DNA from 4 places in the Pseudoalteromonas sp. SWYJZ19 genome. Region 1 is predicted to be linked to each of the others. Evidence: predicted binding sites of a transcription regulator. Region 1 holds the regulator's gene; each other region holds the start of a gene.
The links. Region 1 encodes sigma-54, which starts transcription at its own class of promoters, with help from an activator protein. Its sites were predicted from a motif close to GTTGGCACGNNNNTNGNNT; they were not measured.
Positions count from the first base shown of each region.

Region 1 (5,509 bases):
TGACCAATAAAATATTAAAATCACTTATTATTCCTACACTTATACTAGCGTTTAATAGTAGTGCTGCAGAGCAAAACACGCAACCGGCTGCAAATCAAATTTCAATAAGCGCCGATAAGCAAGAAGGTCAATTAAAAGCTAACGTGGGTATTTTTGAGAAAAACGTTGAAATTATTCACGGTAACCGCCGTATCACAGCAGACCGCTTAGAAGTACATAAACGCGATGAACTTGGCGATAATAAACAATTATTAATTGCTACAGGTAGCCCTGCGCACTTTGAAGAAAAGCAATCAGATGGCACGACTATGAGCGCCAGTGCTGACGAAGTACGTTATGATGTATCTAAGCGTTTTTTAACGCTTGTTGGTAATGCACAAGTATCGCAAGCGGGACAAAAAATAAATGCTAAAAGCATTACCTACGATATAGAGCAGCAGCTAATCAGTGCCGAAAAAGATGAAAACTCAACTGACCGCGTTCACACGATTTTAGTGCCTATCGAAACTAAAAAAAGTAAAAAAGACGATAAAGGTCAGCCATGAGTACATTAAAAGCAGAACTATTAGCAAAGAGCTATAAAGGTCGTGAAGTTGTCAAAAACGTCGGCCTTGAAGTAAAAGCAGGCAGTATTGTTGGTTTACTTGGTCCTAACGGCGCAGGTAAAACCACCACGTTTTATATGATTGTGGGACTTGTACCTAGCGACAAAGGTAAAATCTCTATCGATGATAACGATATTACTCTTTTACCTATGCATAGTCGTGCTAGATTAGGCATTGGCTACTTACCACAAGAGTCTTCAATTTTTAGAAAACTGACTGTTTATCAAAACTTAATGGCAATTTTAGAAACACGCAAAGAGTTAAATAAACAAGCCCGAGAAGACACGCTCGATAAATTATTAGATGAATTTAGCATACAACACATTCGTGATAGCCAAGGTATGGCATTATCGGGTGGCGAACGTCGCCGCGTGGAAATAGCACGTGCGCTGGCAGCCGATCCTAAATTTATATTATTGGATGAACCATTTGCAGGTGTTGACCCGATTTCTGTATTAGATATAAAGAAAATAATAGAACATCTCAAAAATCGTGGGATTGGTGTATTGATTACCGATCATAATGTAAGAGAAACCCTTGATGTTTGTGAAAAAGCCTACATTGTTTCTCATGGGGAGCTGATTGCATCAGGTACTCCAGAACACGTATTAAATGATAAAACAGTACGCGATGTTTACTTAGGCGAGCAATTTAGGCTGTAACATTTACGCCATGTCTTTAAGCATCTGCTAGTATTAATTATAACAACATAAAAGGATTGTTAGAGATACATGAGGCAATCACTACAGCTGCGCATGGGCCAGCAACTTACAATGACTCCACAGCTGCAACAAGCTATTCGTTTGTTGCAACTCAGTACATTGGATCTCCAGCAAGAAATACAAGAAGCTCTCGACAGCAACCCGCTATTAGAGGTTGAAGAACCAGACTATTCCGAAGACGCTGCAGGTAAAAACGAGCAAAAAGCTGATACCGATGACATAACTGTTAGCGCATCTGCCGATGATGCTCCAAGCGAATACGAACAAGATAGTGGTGAAGCACTTGCAAAAGACACGCTAAGTGACGACATGGCTATGGATGTTAGCTGGGATGAGTACATGAGTGCCGCCCCTGCAGCATCATCAGGTCCAATGCCTGAAGACGAATCAATATACCAAGGCGCCTCAACAGAGACGCTTCATGAGTATTTAATGTGGCAATTACAACTAACGCCATTTAGCCCTACAGACGAAGCCATCGCTATTGCGATTGTAGAAGCAGTTGATGATTCAGGTATTTTAACACTAAGCTGCGAAGAGATTTTAGAAAGCTTTAATCAAGAAAACGAAGAAGATAACGAAGTCGAACTTGATGAAATTGAAGCAGTACTAAAGCGCATCCAACTGTTTGATCCTGTCGGTATTGCTGCACGTAGTTTACAAGAGTGTTTGTGTATTCAGCTTAACCAGTTTGATAAAGAAACACCTTACATTAATGAAACAAAAATGATTTTAACCGAGCATATTGATTTATTAGCTGCTCGTGACTATCGTACATTAATGAAGAAAACTAAGCTCAAAGAAGAAGAGCTTAAGGAAGTAATGACATTAATACATACTCTTAGCCCTAAACCTGCAGATACTATTGTAAGAGAAGAATCTGAGTATGTTATTCCTGATGTGTCAGTTAAAAAAATTAAAGGCCGCTGGGTTGTTGAGTTAAACCCAGACAGCATGCCTAAAATTCGTGTTAATAGCCAATACGCGGCAATGTCTCGCACTGTAAAATCCAGTGGTGACAGCCAGTTTATTCGCTCGCATTTACAAGAAGCTAAATGGTTTATTAAAAGCTTAGAAAGTAGAAACGACACGCTATTAAAAGTGACAAATTGTATTGTTAAGCAACAACAAGGCTTTTTTGAACACGGTCCTGAAGCCATGAAACCAATGGTTTTAAATGATGTTGCTGAAATGGTAGAAATGCACGAATCAACAATTTCGCGCGTAACAACCCAAAAGTATATGCACACACCCCGTGGTATATTTGAGCTTAAATATTTTTTCTCAAGCCATGTAAGCACCGAAAACGGTGGTGAATGTTCATCTACAGCAATCCGTGCGCTTATCCGAAAATTAATCGCAGCAGAAAACTCAGCAAAACCATTGAGTGATAGCAAAATAGCGGATATATTGGCTGAGCAAGGAATTAAAGTAGCGAGACGTACAATCGCAAAATACCGCGAATCTCTGGCTATTCCACCGTCAAATCAACGTAAAAGTTTGATTTAAGACGCAAAAAAAAGAGGGTAATGCTTATGCAACTAAACTTAACTGGTCGTCACGTAGAATTAACCGATTCACTAAGAGACTATATTAATACCAAATTTGCGAAGCTAGAAAGACACTCTGATCATATTAATAATGTTCATGTCATTCTCGATGTAGAAAAATTAAATCAAAAAGCAGAAGCCACCATACACGTAAGCGGTGCTGAGCTATTTGCCTCTACAGAACATCAAGATATGTATGCCGCCATTGACTCGTTGATCGACAAGCTCGATCGACAAGTAATTAAACACAAAGAGAAGCTTGCTCGACACTAATATGATGAAATTAAGCTCACTTATATGCCAGGACTGCAGCAAAGCTGCGGTCCTTTTTAATAGCAAAAAAAGAATTTTAGAGTTCATTAGCGAACTTGCTCACGACAAACTTCCGTATTTACCGCAACAAGATATTCTTAATGCTTTAATGAGCAGAGAAAAATTGGGTAGTACAGGTATAGGGCGTGGCATTGCCATTCCTCATGGAAGAATGAGCGGTGCAGAAGAGCCTTTGGCTTTAGTACTCGTTAGCGAAACTCCAATAAATTTTGATGCAATCGATAATCGCCCTGTTGATATTTTCGTCGCACTCATCGTACCAGATGGCGATAACCAGCAGCACTTAAAGACTCTAGCAACCATTGCTGATAAACTAAACAACAAAGATTTTTGTAAACAGTTACGCAGTGCAAAATCAGATGCTGAGCTTTACCAAGTTATTGTCAATCAATCATAGTTTTATAAAGGGTGTTAAATGGAGTTAATTATCATAAGCGGCCGTTCTGGTTCTGGAAAGTCGGTTGCTTTACGCGTTGTAGAAGATTTAGGTTATTATTGCGTAGATAATATTCCAGTTAACTTGCTTCCTTCATTAGTTCGCAGTGTGTCTGATAGCTATGATAAAATTGCTGTTAGCATTGATGTGCGTAACATCCCTAAACAACAAGATGAATTTAACGATATTCTTGAATACTTGCCTGGCTTTGCAAAACCTACGTTATTTTATTTAGATAGCGACGACCAAACATTGATCAAACGTTTTTCTGAAACTCGTAGATTACACCCACTATCAATTGACTCGTTGCCTCTTGATTTAGCCATCAAAAAAGAAAAAGAATTACTTGATGTATTAATCACCCGCGCCGACTTTATGATAGATACAACTGATTTGAGTGTTCATCAACTTGCTGAATCTATTCGTGAAAAGATTTTAGGTAAAAAAGATAAGCAACTGATTGTCACATTTGAATCGTTTGGTTTTAAATACGGTATACCAAAAGAAGCAGATTACGTATTTGATGCACGCTTTTTACCAAATCCACATTGGGAACCTGAATTAAAACCTTTAAATGGGTTAGATCAACCCGTTAAAGATTATTTGGCCAATCACAGCATAGTGCAAAAATTCACATGGCAAATTCAGACATTTGTACAAACATGGTTACCGCACTTAGAGCGAAATAACCGCAGTTATTTAACCATTGCTATTGGGTGTACAGGCGGACAACATCGCTCTGTATATTTAGCGCAAACTATCGGTGAAAGTTTTGCAATGACACATCCCAATGTTAAAATTCGCCATCGCGAACAAGAAAAATAATATAGCTGAATAATCACCTGTTCAGCTTAGGTAGAGTAAGTTATGCATTGTGAAGACACTTTTTTAATAAAAAACAAATTAGGATTGCACGCCAGAGCAGCCACCGTGCTTGCCCAATTAGCAGTGCAGTTTGATGCGACAATTACATTATTTCAAGATGACAAAGAAGCTGCAGGCGATAGCGTACTTGCATTAATGTTACTTGAAAGTAGCCAAGGCAAAGAAGTAAAAGTTGTATGTAAAGGCCCCGATTCTGAGCAAGCTTTACATGCTGTTGGAGAATTAATAGCACAACGTTTTAATGAACAAGAATAAACAGTTATAAAAATAATGCTCGCATTACTAATGCCCCAACTAAAACAGATATATAAAATAAATACGGTTAGTGACGCCAGTTAACTCACCTCTCCCCATAAAGTAATATAAAAATTTATAAAGGACGCCAATGCCTGAAGCTTTTGAACAAGATTACCCACTACAGCAACTAAAACAGGTGACTAAGTCACTCAATAGTGGTCAATTTGTTCAAGTTAGGCGCATGCTCGCAAAAACAGCTCCTTGTGATACCGCATTATTATTAGAATCATCACCACATAAAATTCGCCGACTCCTTTGGCAGTTGGTTGATCCTGATGTGCAAGGCGATGTTCTTGAAGAACTCTCAGAAGATGTTCGTTTAGGCATTATTGCCCAAATGGAACCTAAGCACATTGCAGCCGCAACAGAAGATATGGGCCACGATGACTTAGGTGAAGTATTACGTAGTCTGCCGGACACCGTTTATAAAGACGTTGTTAGCGCGATGGACATTCAAGACCGTGAACGTGCAACACAAGCACTTTCGTATCAAGAGCGTTCTGCTGGCGCGCTAATGAACACCGATACGGTGACCATTCGCCCTGATGTTACGCTTGATGTTGTACTTAGGTATATTAGGCTACGTGGCGAGTTACCAGAAGGTACCGATGACTTGTACGTTGTTGATAAGCATAACTGCTTTATAGGCGCTTTATCGCTGAGTACATTATTAACTAACCC
Region 1 covers NZ_JADYXI010000002.1:181,722-187,230, reverse strand. Annotated here, with positions in the region: gene lptA (lipopolysaccharide transport periplasmic protein LptA) at 1-545, shown strand, start outside; gene lptC (LPS export ABC transporter periplasmic protein LptC) at 1-10, shown strand, start outside; gene lptB (LPS export ABC transporter ATP-binding protein) at 542-1,267, shown strand; gene I6F45_RS02715 (RNA polymerase factor sigma-54) at 1,337-2,836, shown strand; gene hpf (ribosome hibernation promoting factor) at 2,863-3,150, shown strand; gene ptsN (PTS IIA-like nitrogen regulatory protein PtsN) at 3,155-3,607, shown strand; gene rapZ (RNase adapter RapZ) at 3,626-4,471, shown strand; gene I6F45_RS02695 (HPr family phosphocarrier protein) at 4,514-4,786, shown strand; gene mgtE (magnesium transporter) at 4,917-5,509, shown strand, end outside.

Region 2 (5,509 bases), on a different contig from region 1:
GGCCCTGATAAAAAAGCCCATTTGTACACCGACCACCTAGTCAGTAACTGGAAGCGCAACACCGCTGCACCTTTTAACATCACGTGGGAAGTAGCGATAAAGCTCTACCCTAACGACTACAAAGAAGGCGCTGTAAATACACCAATTACACTGAGCGAAAAACAAGTCATTGGCTTTATGTTAGCGTATTGCGATAACGACGGCAGCAAAGTGCGCGAACACTTTATGGGTTCACACGAAGTACAGCCAGTAAATGGCGACAGAAACCGTGGGTTTATAGACGCAGACGTATTTGGAAAAATCACCCTGCTGCCAAAAAAGTAACCCCCCCAGAAATAAGTAGGTTGGGTTGAGCGCAGCGAAACCCAACGAAAAATACCCTACCAAAAAACATGTATGCTTTGCATTATCGGCTGTTTAAGCTGCCCCTTTTTTATTGCTTATCCTTATGCAAAAGATCTTTAAGTAAATTATTCACAAAGAGGTTAAGAGGCGCTGCGCTTTTAGAGAACAGTAAACTTGGGCCTTTCTATTACTCATCGCCTTGTTAGACTAATTAGTCAGTTGATTAATATTATATTTCTTAGTATTACCAGAGCCATCAGAGTATTTTTCAAAAATACTTAATTCATTTTCATCGACTAAAAAGGTTATTTTAGAATCATATTGGTCTGTGCGCCATCTCCCAGCATCAGAAGCCCAAATAACTCGACTCCCCTCAAACTTGCACCTATACTTCCAATTCGTGCCATCATCTTTACGAACATACGAGAGATGTGTAACATTACCTTTAATTGAATCTATTTTAACAATTGAAGGACTACGTCCCATAATCGATGCAATTGTAGCAATACAAATTTGTTGTTTCGAAAAAGCACCATTGTCAGCGCTTCCACAGGCAGACAAAGTAATAGTAATTACAATAAGTATACTTTTGATAAACTTTTTATAAATATTCATTTTTTCTCCTTGAGCAACTGGAAATATCTAGAAAAGCAAAGATATTCAGTTCTTCCTTAGCACTAGATTATGTGCAGTTAACAGTGAACTTATCAACTATAACACCTTCAGGGATTAGCCCGTTTTCGTTTGTCCGAATACTAACTTCATGCTCATCAGGATAAATGGGGGATTCCAATTCTTCTGTAACCACATCGAATTGTTCAAATAAGCTTGAATCTAATTTATAAATATATCCATTACAAGTACCATTTTTAGTAGCAAATATTTTTGCTACTTCAATGCTTTTGCTCGTAGAAACAAACGACAGCTTTTTCATATTGGAATCTATTTGATGAGCCCTTAAGCCGTTGCCTCCAGAGTATCCTGATTCATACCCTGCTCCGCACTCCACACCAACTTCACCTAGTTCAGGTATGGCCGTATTTTGTTTTCCTTTGGGGATCAACTGTCCCTTACATAAACTATCTAATTCACTTGTAACACCACGATATAGAAACATAACAATTCCTTTTTAAATAACAGTTTAGTATTTTTTAACGCATGACTTGGGCTGCATAATTTTTTTTGGACTGAGTAGATCGAGCTGATATTAACCATCTAAACTACATATATTCAATCTATAGATACTTAGTAATAATACTCTTACGCTTCGTAAAGTTGAAAATCAAGCCAATTAACATATAAATAAAAAGTCACCTTAGATGCTAATTCGTCAACCCATAGCTTGTGCTCGTTGTAATGCACGCTATCTCGTTGATAAGAAAAATTTAAACCGAACTCCTTAAGCCTTTACTCATCAAATTTCACCCACAAAAAAGCCGCTGTATTTTTCAATACAGCGGCTTTTAAAATCATTATTCTAAATTAATAGATTATGACTTAGGTCCACGACCTGCACGTTTACGTTCGTTTTCTGTAAGGTAACGCTTACGAATACGAATGTTTAGTGGAGTTACTTCAACTAGCTCGTCATCATCGATGAACTCAAGCGCTTGCTCAAGTGAGTAGTTAAGGTGTGGAGAAAGCGTTTGCGCTTCATCAGTACCAGATGCACGTACGTTAGTTAACTGCTTGCCTTTAAGGGCGTTAACTGTAAGGTCGTTATCACGGTTATGAATACCGATAACCATACCTTCGTATACTTCAACACCGTGACCGATGAATAAACGGCCGCGTTCTTGTAAGTTGAATAATGCGTTAGTAAGTGCTTTACCTGTTGCGTTTGCAATCATTACGCCGTTCTTACGAACACCGATGTCGCCACCTTTGTGAGGACCGTAATGATCGAACGTATGGTACATAAGACCAGAACCCGAAGTAAGCGTCATGAAATCAGTTTGGAAACCAATTAAACCACGGCTAGGGATCATGAAATCTAAACGCATACGGCCTTTGCCATCTGGAGTCATGTTAGTAAGTTCACCTTTACGTAGGCCAACTTGTTCCATAACAGAACCCTGATGCTCGTCTTGACAGTCAATAGTAACTGTTTCAAACGGTTCTTCTAGAACGCCATCTACAGTACGTAAGATAACTTCTGGACGAGAAACTGAAAGCTCGTAACCTTCACGACGCATGTTCTCGATTAAGATACCTAGGTGTAATTCACCACGACCAGAAACACGGAAGCTATCTGGGCTACCAGTATCTTCAACGCGAAGTGCTACGTTGTGTACTAATTCTTTGTCTAAACGTTCACGGATATTACGTGACGTTACAAACTTACCTTCTTTACCACAGAAAGGTGAGTTATTTACAGAGAATGTCATTGTTACAGTTGGCTCATCAACACTTAATGGTGGTAATGCTTCAACGTTTCCTGGGAAACAAACTGTATCAGAAATCTTAAGCTCACCAATACCTGTTACAGTTACGATGTTACCAGCGTAAGCTCTATCAGTTTCGATACGTTCAAGACCTAGGTAGCTTTGTACTGCGCCAATTTTACCATTACGTGTAGTGCCATCAGCACTGATAATAGTAACTTGTTGGTTAGGAGCAACAGAACCACGTTTAATACGACCAATACCAACTACACCAACATAAGAGTTGTAATCTAGTTGAGAAATTTGCATTTGGAAGTCACCTTCAGGATCTGCATCCGGTGGTGATACTTCGTCAACGATCATCTTGAACATAGGTTCCATGTTGTCTGATGGCTCGTCTAAATCTAGTGTTGCCCAGCCGTTGATAGCTGAAGCGTAGATTACTTTAAAGTCTAACTGTTCGTCAGTTGCGCCAAGGTTGTCGAATAAATCAAAGATTTGATCCATAACCCAATCAGGACGTGAACCTGGCTTATCAATTTTATTGATAACTACGATTGGCTTTAAGCCTTGCGCGAATGCCTTTTGCGTAACGAAACGCGTTTGTGGCATTGGACCTTCTTGAGCATCAACAAGTAATAATACTGAGTCAGCCATCGAAAGTACGCGTTCAACTTCACCACCGAAATCGGCGTGTCCCGGAGTATCTACGATATTGATATGGTAGTCGTTCCAAGAAATGGCTGTGTTTTTAGCCAAAATGGTAATACCACGTTCTTTCTCAATGTCGTTTGAGTCCATCACGCGCTCTTCGTTACCGCCGCGTGTTTCTAATGTACCTGATTGCTCAAGTAGTTTGTCAACCAGAGTTGTTTTACCGTGGTCAACGTGCGCGATAATCGCTATATTTCTTAACTTTTCGATGCTCATATATTTACTCAGAGAAATTAAATTCTCAATGATCCTGCAAGATCTACGCACTCATCCACGCTTTCGCGAGATGTCCCAGCATAGGATTTAAAAGGGCGCATATTATCCCTCATTAATGACATGGATGAAAGTTTATCCAATACATATTTTAAAACTTTCTCAATACTTTTACTAAGTATCTGTTTTTTATATGACAATTATATGAATTAAATTTCAATTATTTTTCAAAAAACCCTCTTTTTGACTATTTTTCCGATCTTTTTGTTACTCTTTTGCATTTAGGTTATGCTAATTTCAGCTGATTAAATTAACAACAAATTACGCTCTGTAAATTTTGCACCGAAATGGAATATTTACGCACCAACATGGTGCGTTTGTATATTCCATTTTGATGCAATGATATTTTTTTAATTTATAAACAGCCAGTTACAATAATGGCACAAAATCAGCTTAGTAAATACCAAAGCAATTATGCAGCAATAACAAAACCCAATAGTTGGAGGACACATGTCACAATCGGTTTTAGATTTTATTAAAGAAAATGACGTTAAGTTCGTTGATTTACGCTTTACTGACACTAAGGGTAAAGAGCAACATGTATCGATTCCTCATCACCAAGTTGATGAAGACTTTTTTGAAGACGGTAAAATGTTCGACGGTTCTTCAATTGCAGGCTGGAAAGGCATAAACGAATCAGACATGGTATTAATGCCAGTGCCTGAGTCAATCAAACTAGACCCTTTCACAGAAGAAGCGACATTAATTTTACGTTGTGACGTAGTTGAGCCTTCTACACTACAAGGCTATGAGCGCGACCCGCGTTCTGTTGCTAAGCGTGCTGAAGACTACATGCGCTCTACAGGTATTGCAGACACCGTTTTATTTGGCCCAGAGCCAGAATTTTTCGTATTTGACGACGTTAAATACAAATCAGATATGTCTGGTTCTATGTACAAAATTGATTCTAAGCAAGCTGCTTGGAACTCAGATAAAGAATATGCAGATGGCAACACAGGTCACCGTCCAGGTGTTAAAGGCGGTTACTTCCCAGTTGCTCCAGTTGATGACTTCCAAGATTGGCGTTCAGCTACGTGTCTAGTGCTAGAAGAAATGGGCCAAGTAGTAGAAGCACATCACCACGAAGTAGCAACAGCAGGTCAAAACGAAATCGCTACTCGCTTTAATACAATGGTATTAAAAGCGGATGAAATCCAAGAAATGAAATATGTTATCCATAACATGGCTCACTTATACGGTAAAACAGCAACGTTTATGCCTAAGCCAGTTGTTGGTGATAACGGTTCTGGTATGCATTGTCACCAGTCTTTAGCTAAAGACGGTGTTAACCTTTTTGCTGGCGATAAGTACGGCGGTCTTTCTGAAGATGCACTTTACTACATTGGCGGCATCATCAAGCATGCTAAAGCAATTAACGCTTTCGCAAATGCCTCTACTAACTCGTACAAACGTTTAGTACCAGGTTTTGAAGCACCAGTTATGCTTGCATACTCTGCACGTAACCGTTCTGCATCAATCCGTATCCCAGTGGTTCCATCTGAAAAAGGTCGTCGTATTGAAGTACGCTTCCCGGATCCAACTGCTAACCCATACCTTGCTTTCTCAGCAATGCTTATGGCTGGCCTTGATGGTATCAAAAACAAGATCCATCCTGGCGATGCTATGGATAAAGATTTATACGACTTACCAGCTGAAGAAGCAGCAGAAATTCCAACTGTTGCAGCATCACTTGACGAAGCACTATCTGCACTTAGCGCAGACCGTGAATTCTTAACTCAAGGTGGCGTTTTCACTGATGACTTAATCGATGCTTACATCTCACTTAAGTCTCA
Region 2 covers NZ_JADYXI010000012.1:28,614-34,122, reverse strand. Annotated here, with positions in the region: gene I6F45_RS12845 (CBM9 family sugar-binding protein) at 1-324, shown strand, start outside; gene I6F45_RS12840 (hypothetical protein) at 553-960, opposite strand; gene I6F45_RS12835 (hypothetical protein) at 1,028-1,462, opposite strand; gene typA (translational GTPase TypA) at 1,836-3,659, opposite strand; gene glnA (glutamate--ammonia ligase) at 4,167-5,509, shown strand, end outside.
Region 2: glnA (glutamate--ammonia ligase) is a predicted target of sigma-54. The motif match lies at 4,093-4,111, and genes of this name have one in related genera.

Region 3 (5,509 bases), on a different contig from region 1:
AGTTATTTACCAATGCTTTAATTTCTTTTTGCGCTTTTTTAAACTGACCGCGCAAATGCGGCTTTAGGTGCTTTTTAGAGTCTTTATCATTTTTAAAGTAACTAATAAGAGCATGCATAAATACCGTATGTGTTTCACTTAACTTAGCTTCGCGATTCGCATATGGGTTATAACAAGAGCCACAACCGCCTTTAAACTGATACACCGTGTTGCTCATCATTACACCAAACCCTAAAAAGCAGGCAAGCGCATCGGCAGCTTGTGGTAAATAATCTTTACCTCCAGGTGGTAATACACCAACATGATGAATAAGTATGGTTGCCAGTGTACCTGCATAACTTGCTACTAAATCTTGTGGTTGATTAATCTGATTTGGATTAAAAGAAATATTAATCGTATGGCTTGGCGGCACAATTAAATGACTACCTTCGCCACGTATTTTTTCACTAAATTCAAAATGCGGAAAAACCTGCGGTTGTAATTGCTGAGGTGCAACTAACTGAATAGGCCATGCGTTCATACCCGCGTAATTAGTAACGCGGGTAAAAACATTACTCGCCATTTCCTCAATGCTCGACACTGAATCAGGAAAAAACGTGGCTGTTGGCAGTATTATTTGGGTGTGCTTAGTAAAAAATTCAGCCTCAAAATTTTCTACAGCCCAAATAAATGTATCAATAAGCCATTGCTGTTCTTGATCTTCCAATAAAGGTGCCGATTTAAATAAAGCTAACATAGTGTGCTCTTTTAGGTTTCAGTTTAAGTGTTACTTTAGGTGCTAGTTTAGTCTTTTTGTGCAAGTGCCCAGTCCCACGCTTGAGTATTGTACAGCGGCACCGTTGATAGCGCGTGATGATGACTACCACTAGATTCTTTAGTTGAATACGATAAATACAATAAGGTACGGTTTTCAGCATCGTAAATACGTCGCACTTTTAGTGACTTAAATAATATACTTTTAGATGATTTAAATATCACTTCACCTGATTTACTGCGGTCTATTTTTTGTAGCTGCTGCGCTGTAATAGGCCCCGTTTGACGACATGCTATAGACATATCAGAGGGATCTGAAAAGTCCAAATTAGCCTCTATATGACTAATATGACAAGTAACGCCTTCGAGGATTGGATCTTGCTGCGAATTAACCACAACATCTTTTGTTGTAAATAACCCAAGGCTTACCGACGCAACATCATCAGAGCAAGCACTTAACGTAACAACTGCACCTGCAAGTAACGCTAAACGTTTAAATTTTTGTGGTAATTTCATACTTATCCTTAATCAATATATAGGTAACTTAGTAGCTAAGTTACTAAGCGAAGGTTCACCTCTTTGTTTTTATACTAACATCAAAAATAAATACGACTAAATTAGTTTAAAGTAAACATTTTAATGCCGTGAGGGGTTAGCGAGTATCGACGTATTTGGTACAATAAGGCTCTCGTCGCAAGTAGTAACTCATAATAGGAAACGCTGTAATGCCGCATATTATTATTGAACACTCAGAAGATCTCCCTGTATTACCACAAGTTCTCGTAGAAAAAATTCACAACACCGCCTTTGAAAGCGATTTGTTTGAGTTAGAAACCATAAAAACGCGCGCAATTGCTTATCAGCAATATCAACTAGGCGCAGGAAAATCAGGGTTTATACATATTGCGGTACATATATTGGCTGGGCGCTCAATTGAGCAAAAGCAAATGCTAAGCGAACTACTACTTTCGTGCTTAAAAACATATTGCCGTGATTCAGATAGCTTAAGTGTAAATATTTACGATATTGAGCATGAGATATACCGTAAAAATTAGTTAACTCTTGTAGTTTTGAGCAATAAAAGTAAACACTAATAACATAAAGCCCCGATTGGGGCTTTTTTGTATTCTTAAATTAGATGCTGCTCACTGTCATTTATAGCGCGGAGCATACATAGCATCTGATCTAACGCTGAAATTTAATAATGTATTTGCACTCTTTCTAATTTAAGAAAGCTTAGCTTAATCTATGGATTAACTTTATTTAGATTACTTTTTATTATTAGGGGTAACTAAAGAATAATAAATAACACGATATTAAGTTCATGTAGCTTTGAATAATTTGATTAGGTATTACTTGGGAAGTTTGTAAAAGTGGTGGCCCCTCCCAGACTCGAACTGGGGACCTAACGATTATGAGTCGTGTGCTCTAACCAACTGAGCTAAGGGGCCAACTTTATATAACTGCTAGGCAGCTAATTTTTGAAGCGTTCAGTCACAGAGCGACTAAAGCGGGTTGCAGTATAAAAACTTTTTAGGTGCTTGTCACTACCAAACACCTTTATTTTAACAATCAGTAAGCTAACTGCTTAAATAGTAATCTTTTATGCGGATATAAACATAAAATGTAAGATATTTCCCATGATATTCACTGCATTAAATTATAAAAACCTTCCTCCTACATGTAGTCTTTTGTATTTAACGCTCTACTTTTTTAAGTAAAGCTAACATATATGTGTAGGCATACAAGGCTGTAAAAAATATGCTTGGGGCTACTGTAAGTGCCAAATTAGGTGTCTGATTAATTACATTCACCATAATCACTAAGCTCGATTGAACAGTAATCGGAATAATAGGCGCAAAAAGTACACCTGCTATTTTTTTGTTACCTAAATACGAGGCGCTAGAGTTAATTGCATTATTGAAGCTTTGTCGTATTGCTACGTTTTGTGGTGTTTTAGAATGAAACATACAAATAATTGGAGTTACGAACGCAAGCGTTACATAACTAGACTTATACTTGTTGACGACCTTTTCTAAAATAAAAGTAAAAAACAGCGTTACAAATCCACTATACAAACCTTGTACTAATGCAGCTTGAAGCGTGACCGATTTAGCAATATCTGCCGAACTGTTCGCCCAGTAGGCCCAGCTAAAATAAAAAACGAATGACACAACGCCTGACAGTATAAGTCGAATATTCAATTAGCTACCTCAATATGCGTAAAAGTTTGGTGTAATGATAACACTAGAAGTGATGGTAATATTGTCACTAAATAATAGAGTAATTAATCGCGTATTGTAGATATATAAACAAACTAATGTTAAAGATTTCCTAACTGGCATCAATACAGAATCAGAACACTGCGGTTAGTTAGAAAGCTTAATTGAAGTAAACAATGGTTTGGCTGAGGGAATTTTGGGAGCGAGTTACAAGAAATAAATCACTTAGTTTGAGTAAATTAAAAATTAGATTTTGATAAAAAATATTTACTTTAAAAACTAATATTGTGAGCCGATCGGTACTGAAGTATTTAGCTAAACCTCAGTAGTCGGCTTACACAATATATAATCTGTCATTATTTTTTCGCAATAATGTAGATTGCATGTATTAACCCTGGGAAATAACCTAGCAGTGTTAATAAAATATTTAACCAAAAGTGCATACCTAAGCCAACTTGCAAAAATACACCTAGCGGCGGTAGTAAAACCGAAAGTATTATACGAATAATATCCATGACTAAACTCCATTTAAATTAAGCATTAAAAAGACTTAAAGCCCAGCATTACTGGGCCTTAACTATACTGTATTATTCAGCGACAATAGTTAAGTTATCAACTACGTCACGAACATCTTCAGCATTTTTGGCAATTTTAACTGCTAACTGTTTTTCAGCTTCAGACCCTACAGTCCCGTTCAAAGTTACTATACCTTTGTCGGTATCAACATCAATGTCTGTACCACCTACTTCTGAGTCAAACAGGAAGCGAGTTGTAATTACAGTGGTGATTTTAGCATCCGTTAGGTCGTTATCATCATCGTCCATCATGTCTTTGCTTTTATCTTTGGTATCCATGCTTTTAACAACAGTAAGGCTGTTTTCAACATCAGATACGCCATCTAGGCTAAGTACAAGTTCTTCTGCTAGCTCTTTATCAAGCTCGCTATTAACTTTACCTGTAAGTACTACCTTGCCATTTTTTACATCAGTGTTAATGTCAAAGTTGTTTAGGTTAGTGTTCATAAGAAGAACTGTTTCTGCCTTACCATCAATCCAAGCATCTTTACTTTCGTTTTCCCAGCTGTTTGCTTGGGCACCCATAGCCGTAGTACCAAGAACTAAAGCTGCGATAATAGATTTGTTAAATGTTTTCATAATCTTTCTCCTTTTGATTAAAGACACTTTAACTTATGCGATCTTTAGGCCAAGTTTATTTATACTTAAATTTCAATAGGTTGAGTTTACTTTGGAGTGAGGCATTATCTATAGTTGTGTAACTATTTACAGGCTACTCGGTAAAAATTTCTCAAATAGTGAAAATAGCTAGATAATTGCATTTTTGGTTAATCTATCGTTAATATAACAAAATAAAAAACATCATTATAAATTAACCTACTGATAATTAGGGTGATTATATTTGGTGCGTGCTTTGCATACAAACATCAAGAGCAGTATCAATAGTAAATACAATAAGGAATGCCCCATGTCTGTAAAAGTTGAAGACCGCCCAATAGAGCAAGTACGCGAACAAGTAATTGACCAATTAATTTATAATTACAGTCATGGGGTTATTTCTGTTGATGCATTTGAGAGACGACTCGATAGCGCGATGGATGCACCTAATAACGACGCTCTTTTAGCCTTAGTAGAAGACTTAACACTTAATACCGATCAGCAATATAAAGCAGAAAAACAATCGCAATTTAAACCACATTATAGTGCACAGCAAAACAGTGATGATGATTTTACATTACGCAGTATTTTAGGCTCTAACGAACGAAGCGGTCAGTGGGTTGTCCCAAAAAATATATATTTAAGTAACTTTATGGGATCGGTGGTACTTGATTTTACTGATGCCATTTTTGCGCATCAAAATGTAACTATTCACGTTAACTGTATTTTTGGTAGCGATGAGATTTACGTACCAGAGCATGTAAATGTAGTGTCTAAAATGTTTTGTATTTTAAGTAGCCTTGAAAATAAATCGGTATCACTTAACAAACGCCAAGGTCCTACTATTCATATTGAAGGAAAGGCAGTTATGGGATCGGTTGAAGTAAAAATAAAGCGCACAATTAAAGAAAAATTTATGAGCTTTGCAAATGAGCTAAAAACCCAGTTTGGCACGGGTAATAATAACCGCTCACTATAATTGAGTAGCAGCACTTTAGCGTGCTGCTTAGTATTTTATTATAAATCGTTATTTCGCTCGCTTGGTATATCACTTAAATACTCTACAAACTCAACTTCAAACCCTGCAGGATCAATAAAGTAGACATTCTTTCTGAAAGGATTCTCGCTACCTTGCTTGCTTACTGTAAAACCCACTTTATTTAAGCGCATTACTACTGCGCTTAAATTATTAGTTACATAAGCAAAGTGTGCAAAACCAATTTGATGGCCCGATAAGTTTCTGTTTTCACCCTCACCATGACTGCTTATCGCAATGTAATGCGTGTCATCTCCAAAGTGTACCCAGCGTCTTGGTTTTCCATGCCAATCGCCTCTGCCCTCACTTCTGACTGACCAATGCGG
Region 3 covers NZ_JADYXI010000007.1:101,889-107,397, reverse strand. Annotated here, with positions in the region: gene I6F45_RS09275 (hypothetical protein) at 1-736, opposite strand, end outside; gene I6F45_RS09270 (CreA family protein) at 784-1,269, opposite strand; gene I6F45_RS09265 (5-carboxymethyl-2-hydroxymuconate Delta-isomerase) at 1,479-1,808, shown strand; tRNA gene I6F45_RS09260 (tRNA-Ile) at 2,128-2,204, opposite strand; gene I6F45_RS09255 (hypothetical protein) at 2,451-2,957, opposite strand; gene I6F45_RS09250 (YqaE/Pmp3 family membrane protein) at 3,332-3,490, opposite strand; gene I6F45_RS09245 (BON domain-containing protein) at 3,563-4,129, opposite strand; gene I6F45_RS09240 (LiaF domain-containing protein) at 4,458-5,126, shown strand; gene I6F45_RS09235 (VOC family protein) at 5,165-5,509, opposite strand, start outside.
Region 3: I6F45_RS09245 (BON domain-containing protein) is a predicted target of sigma-54. The motif match lies at 4,165-4,183, and genes of this name have one in related genera.

Region 4 (5,509 bases), on a different contig from region 1:
AAATACAGCAACTAGAGTACGCAAAAGACATTAGTGAACTACAAGCTAAAGAAGAGTACCAACAAAAAATAATTTGGCGACTCAGCGCTGCTATTGCATTTATTTTAGTGATTGCTTCATTATTTTTATTTTATCGGCAAGCCCGACAACGTCAAAAATATTACGATATTTCATTAACAGATTATCTAACAAATTGCCCTAATCGCAGAGGAATAATGCGCGCAGCAGAAGCAAAGCTTGGTGAAGGTAAAATGACGATAGCAATTGTTGACTTAGACTACTTTAAAAAAGTTAACGACCATTTTGGTCACGATGTTGGAGATTTAGTTCTTATTGCCTTTGCAAAAGCTGCAAAAGAAACACTATGTAATGATCATCAGTTTGGTCGTTACGGCGGCGAAGAATGGTTATTTGCACTAAATACGGTTGATGAACGAATAATTCGCGATATATTTGACCAGCTCGCCATTAGCTTCGCCAAGCATTGCAGTAATATAGAAGACTTTCCTAGTGATACAAAAATCACCTTTAGTGCAGGGGCCTCTGTAAGTGGCCCTTTAAAAAGCACACTAGATGTTCTTATTAAACATACAGATAAATTACTTTATAAAGCAAAAGAAAACGGAAGAAACCAAGTCGTTGTTGATTAAATAAACACAGCTAAAAGTATTGGCTCATTTACTTGACTAAAGCCCATCTAAGATCATTTTTTTGATGGTCTTTGCTTTTACAAAATGATCTAATTTATGGGTGTGTATCCACCAAGTAGCAGCTTCCATAAGTAGCGCTGGGTCGTCGTTTTTATTAGCAAAAAATGCATAAAAAGAAAGCCCTACATTTTCGCCTTTAACTGCTATTTTTTTATCGCATACGGTAATTATTTTTGCTCTTAGTTCTTCCCTCATACATACCTTATTTAATTATATTTTTACTATTAAAATACGCCATTTAAAACGCTAACGATTAGCTGTAAAAGGCTTCTATCAACCAAGCCATGATTCTCAAGCTCTTTATTAGGCGTATTTACTTTTGCAGCTTTGCATTCATTATCTAATATCTCATTTTTACGTGTATCGGTTTCGTATGCAATATCTGCTTGTTCCATACATTTTGCCGAGCCTGCGTAAGGCTGTGCCGCACAAGCGCTTAGTAATAAAAAAAGTGGAATTGCTATCAATAATTGCTTCATAACTAATCCTATTTTTACGTAACTTATTTACTTTAGACTATAGCTGCAAGTTAGCCGTATTTACTTTTCTACCTCCATTACAAAAAATTCAAAAAAGAACGTACCTATAGCATCAAAAAAAGTGTCGTTTTTTTCATCCTTTTTAATTTGTGCGCTAATGCATTGATTATAAACTTCTGAGCTTGTTTGAGCGCCATTTCGATCAACCGTTTCGGCCTCTTCAATGCATAAGTTAGGGTCAGAACGTGGGGCTGTACTACATGCACTTAATAAAGCGCACAGCAATAATGCGGCGATGGGGCTTTTTGTGTTCATCCTTAAACTATCCTATTAAGTTAACGTGCTACCTGCATTTATACCGATTGGTATTATATGTGGGAGTAATACATATAGATTGTACCTAAATAATGTTGCTACTTTATCACTGCAATAAAATAAACAACCAGTAAATATTTGTAAGGTTCTGTAGGGATTTATACTCACTTCTATAATTGAACTACGTAAAAGCCTGAAATTATTGCATTCATATCACTGTAAAATTTACAGTGATAGCAGCCCAAAAATAAAAAATCAAAATAAAAGCAATAAAATACATCAACTTAATATTTGGCATTTAGTTTGCTAGTTAGTGATATAAGCAAATAAATTGTAAAAGGATTAGTTATGAATATTTTTGAAGCACTACGTCATGACCATGACAAACAACGAGAATTGGTAGATGCGCTTATTCAAACGCACGGCGACACAGAGCAGCGCCACACGCTAATGGACGAGCTAAAAACAGAACTAGAAGATCACGCAAAGTTTGAAGAACGTTACTTTTACAACCCACTTATGTTTGATGACTTAACTCATGAAAAAGCGCGCCACAGCGTAGCTGAACATCACGAAATTGATGAATTAATTGAACAACTTGAAGATACCGAAATGAGCTCGTCTGCATGGTTAGTTGCAGCTAAAAAACTGCATCATTTAGTACATCATCATTTAAGTGAAGAAGAACACGAAGTATTTCAATTAGCGGGTAAAGCACTAACCGAAGGGCAAAAACAAAGCTTGGCAAAGCAGTATAATGATGCAATGCACTAATACTTTTTATTTGTGAGTAACTTTACTCACAAATAATTGAACCACCTTATATATACTCCCTTGTGTACTATTGGTTATAAGCCACTTGGCTTATAACCATTTTTTTAAGCCTATATGCTAACTCTTCTCTAGTAAGGGTGCTTCTGTCGGATCAAAAATTCGATACGCCACTAGCTTTAAACCATCGTTAATAAAAAACCACACCAAAGCATATGCCCACACAGCAAGTGCCCATCCCCATCCTAGTGGGGTCATAAACACACCATAAACAGCAATAAGTGTTGCTATAACTTGCGTGCCAAATACGGCGACCATTAATATAGCAGACGGTTTAATAGACCAAAATGGACCTCGGGTACGCGCTAAAAATATAGTCAAATGCCCTGCTACAGAAAGTAATAAGTACATTAATGTTTGAAGATGAGGACGGTCGAGTTCAAATACTTTATCTCCTAAGTAAAATAAACCAAAGGCTGCAATTGGCCCTACAATTCCCAGCACAGATGCAATACCTAAAACGAGCCGCATATTCCATGTCTCGGGCTTATTTTGATAATGCACATTGTCGTATGCAATAGACAAAATGGCGGCATCGTTAAGTAAAGCAAGCATTACAATCATGACTGCTGTTAACGGATAAAAGTTAAAAATTAATATCGCCATTGTCATAAAGAGTAGTACGCGCAGTGTTTCAGCAACCCTGTAAATAGCGTAACTGTTCATGCGTTGAAATATTTTTCGGCTTTCTTTAACTGCATCAATAATAACCGACAAGCCATCGGTCATTAACACAATTGATGCTGCTGAACGCGCTGCATCTGTAGCACCCGATACAGCAATGCCACAGTCAGCTTTTTTAAGTGCTGGCGCATCATTTACGCCATCTCCTGTCATGCCAACAATGTGCCCTCTATGCTGAAGCACATCAATAATATGGTATTTATGCTCAGGGAATACTTGTGCGAATCCGTCAGCACTCTCGATAGAATCATCTAACTGTGTGGCTTGATGATACTCAGTTGCACCAAATCCACTAGCATCAAGAATGTTTGTCCCTAAACCCAGTTTACTTGCAGTTTCGCGCGCAATGGCTACTTGGTCGCCCGTGACCATTTTAACACTCATACCCATTTCTTTTGCATCGGCAATGGTTTGTATTGCTTCTTCACGCGGTGGATCAAAAAGTGGCAATACGCCTATAAATTGCCATTTACCTTGCTCGTCTGTTTTAGCAACCGCTAAAGAGCGAAACCCACGTGCTGCAAATTCATCTATTGATGCCTCAACTTGAGTTTTAACTGCCTCAATATTAGCCGACAAAGCTAAAATAACCTGCGGTGCACCTTTGGTCACTTTAAATGTTTTGCCATCATCATTTTTAACGATTGCTTCAGTACGTTTGCTCACAGGATCAAATGGCTGAAAATGCTCTATATGATAAGAATCTAGATGCTGCTCAGCTTTTACACTTTGTAATACTGCTAAGTCAATCGGATCGTTATTTTCTGAGCGAGATGCTAATGCCGCGTACAATATAACTTGCTCAGCAGAGCCTTTATTTATTGAGTTTTCGATATAAAACGGGTCACCCAACGTTAATAGGTTTTGTGTCAATGTGCCGGTTTTATCAGAACAAAGAATATCAACACCCGCTAGCTCTTCAATTGCAGCTAAACGTGTTACAACCACTTGCTTTTTAGCCAATAAACGAGCGCCTACAGCCATAGTAACTGATAGCACTGTTGGCATTGCAACTGGTATTGCAGCAACAGTTAATACGAGTGCAAACTGTAATGTGGTGATCATTGGATCATCGCGAAACAAAGCAACAATAACTATAAGCAGTACTAAAGCCGCAGCAAGCATTATTAAATAATTACCAATTTTAAGCACTGCACGCTGAAAATGACTTGCGGTTCGCTCCCCTTGCACTAACTGTGCTGTTTTACCAAAAAAGGTATTAGCGCCGGTTGCGTATACTATTGCCTCTATTTCACCTTGGCGAATAATAGAGCCCGAATAAACAGTTTCACCCGCCGACTTTACAACCGGTAACGACTCACCCGTAAGTGATGATTGATCTACTTCTACTGAATCACCATCGAGCAAACGCGCATCTGCAGGCACTATATCGCCCATCCGCATTCTAATAACATCACCTGGTACAAGCTCGCTGGCATTTAAATTTTGCCATTGAGTATCGCGGCGAACGCGTGCTTTGTTAGCTAATTTTGCTTTTAATGCGGCAATTGCATTACCCGCTTGATGCTCTTCCCAAAAGCCAACCAATACGTTAGATAGCAATAAAACCAAAATAATAAAAAAATCAGCCCAGTGTTTAGCAAGTGCCGATAAAATAATAGCGGCCTCGATCATCCACGGTATTGGCCCCCAAAAGTAAGATAAAAATTTGAGTAATAAGTTTGTTTTTTCTTCGACTAGTTCGTTAGGCCCGTATTGTACCAATCTTTGTGTTGCGTCAATTTGGCTTAACCCGTCGGGTGATGTTTTTAGTTTTTCTTGAAATTGTGCTAAATCGAGGTTACTCCATTCATCACTATTTTGATTGTTTGTTGATTTATTTGCTGAACGGTTTGGTGATTGATGTACTGATGAGATTTTGACCTTTTTCATGCAAGCCTTCTATACAACATTGAGTTGAATAATTTTTAAAACCGACTAACCGTATAGCCAACATAAACTAAAGCAGTCGATATTGTTCTTAAAAATGTATTAAATTTGATCTAACGCAATATTGAGACTGAAATAAAATGAAAAATTTATTTTAAAAGGATGACTAAGAAATTGGGTTACGAGGAGAATTGCCGAAAGGCTATATACGGGGCCGAAGTAGTAAATAACTTAGCCCCGTGTACTTTTTAGTTACAGCTCTGTCGGCTTATAACGATTAGTTTTGATTACTTTACAGTAAACTTAACGTCTTGGTCACGTAGTAAGTAAAGTGCAAAACACGCTGCCCACATTGGCCACGCTGTAAAGAATAATAAGTTGTTAAAACCGTCTATATACTGATTGTACGAAGAAAGCGTAGATAAGCCGTGCATTACAAAAATGATACCGTAAGTAACGCGCTTTTTAATACCCGCTAAAAATGCCAACACTAAAACAAGTTGAAGAGCACCAATTACATAAGCAACAATATCAGATGAGCCACTAATACCGTAAAAATGTTCAAAAATACGTGCGCTATGACCAGGATTTACGAATTTA
Region 4 covers NZ_JADYXI010000021.1:70,119-75,627, reverse strand. Annotated here, with positions in the region: partial or broken gene I6F45_RS17670 (tetratricopeptide repeat-containing diguanylate cyclase) at 1-650, shown strand, start outside; gene I6F45_RS17665 (DUF6500 family protein) at 687-905, opposite strand; gene I6F45_RS17660 (hypothetical protein) at 935-1,189, opposite strand; gene I6F45_RS17655 (hypothetical protein) at 1,250-1,504, opposite strand; gene I6F45_RS17650 (hemerythrin domain-containing protein) at 1,853-2,278, shown strand; gene I6F45_RS17645 (plasma-membrane proton-efflux P-type ATPase) at 2,396-4,912, opposite strand; gene I6F45_RS17640 (hypothetical protein) at 5,197-5,509, opposite strand, start outside.
Region 4: I6F45_RS17650 (hemerythrin domain-containing protein) is a predicted target of sigma-54. The motif match lies at 1,795-1,813, and genes of this name have one in related genera.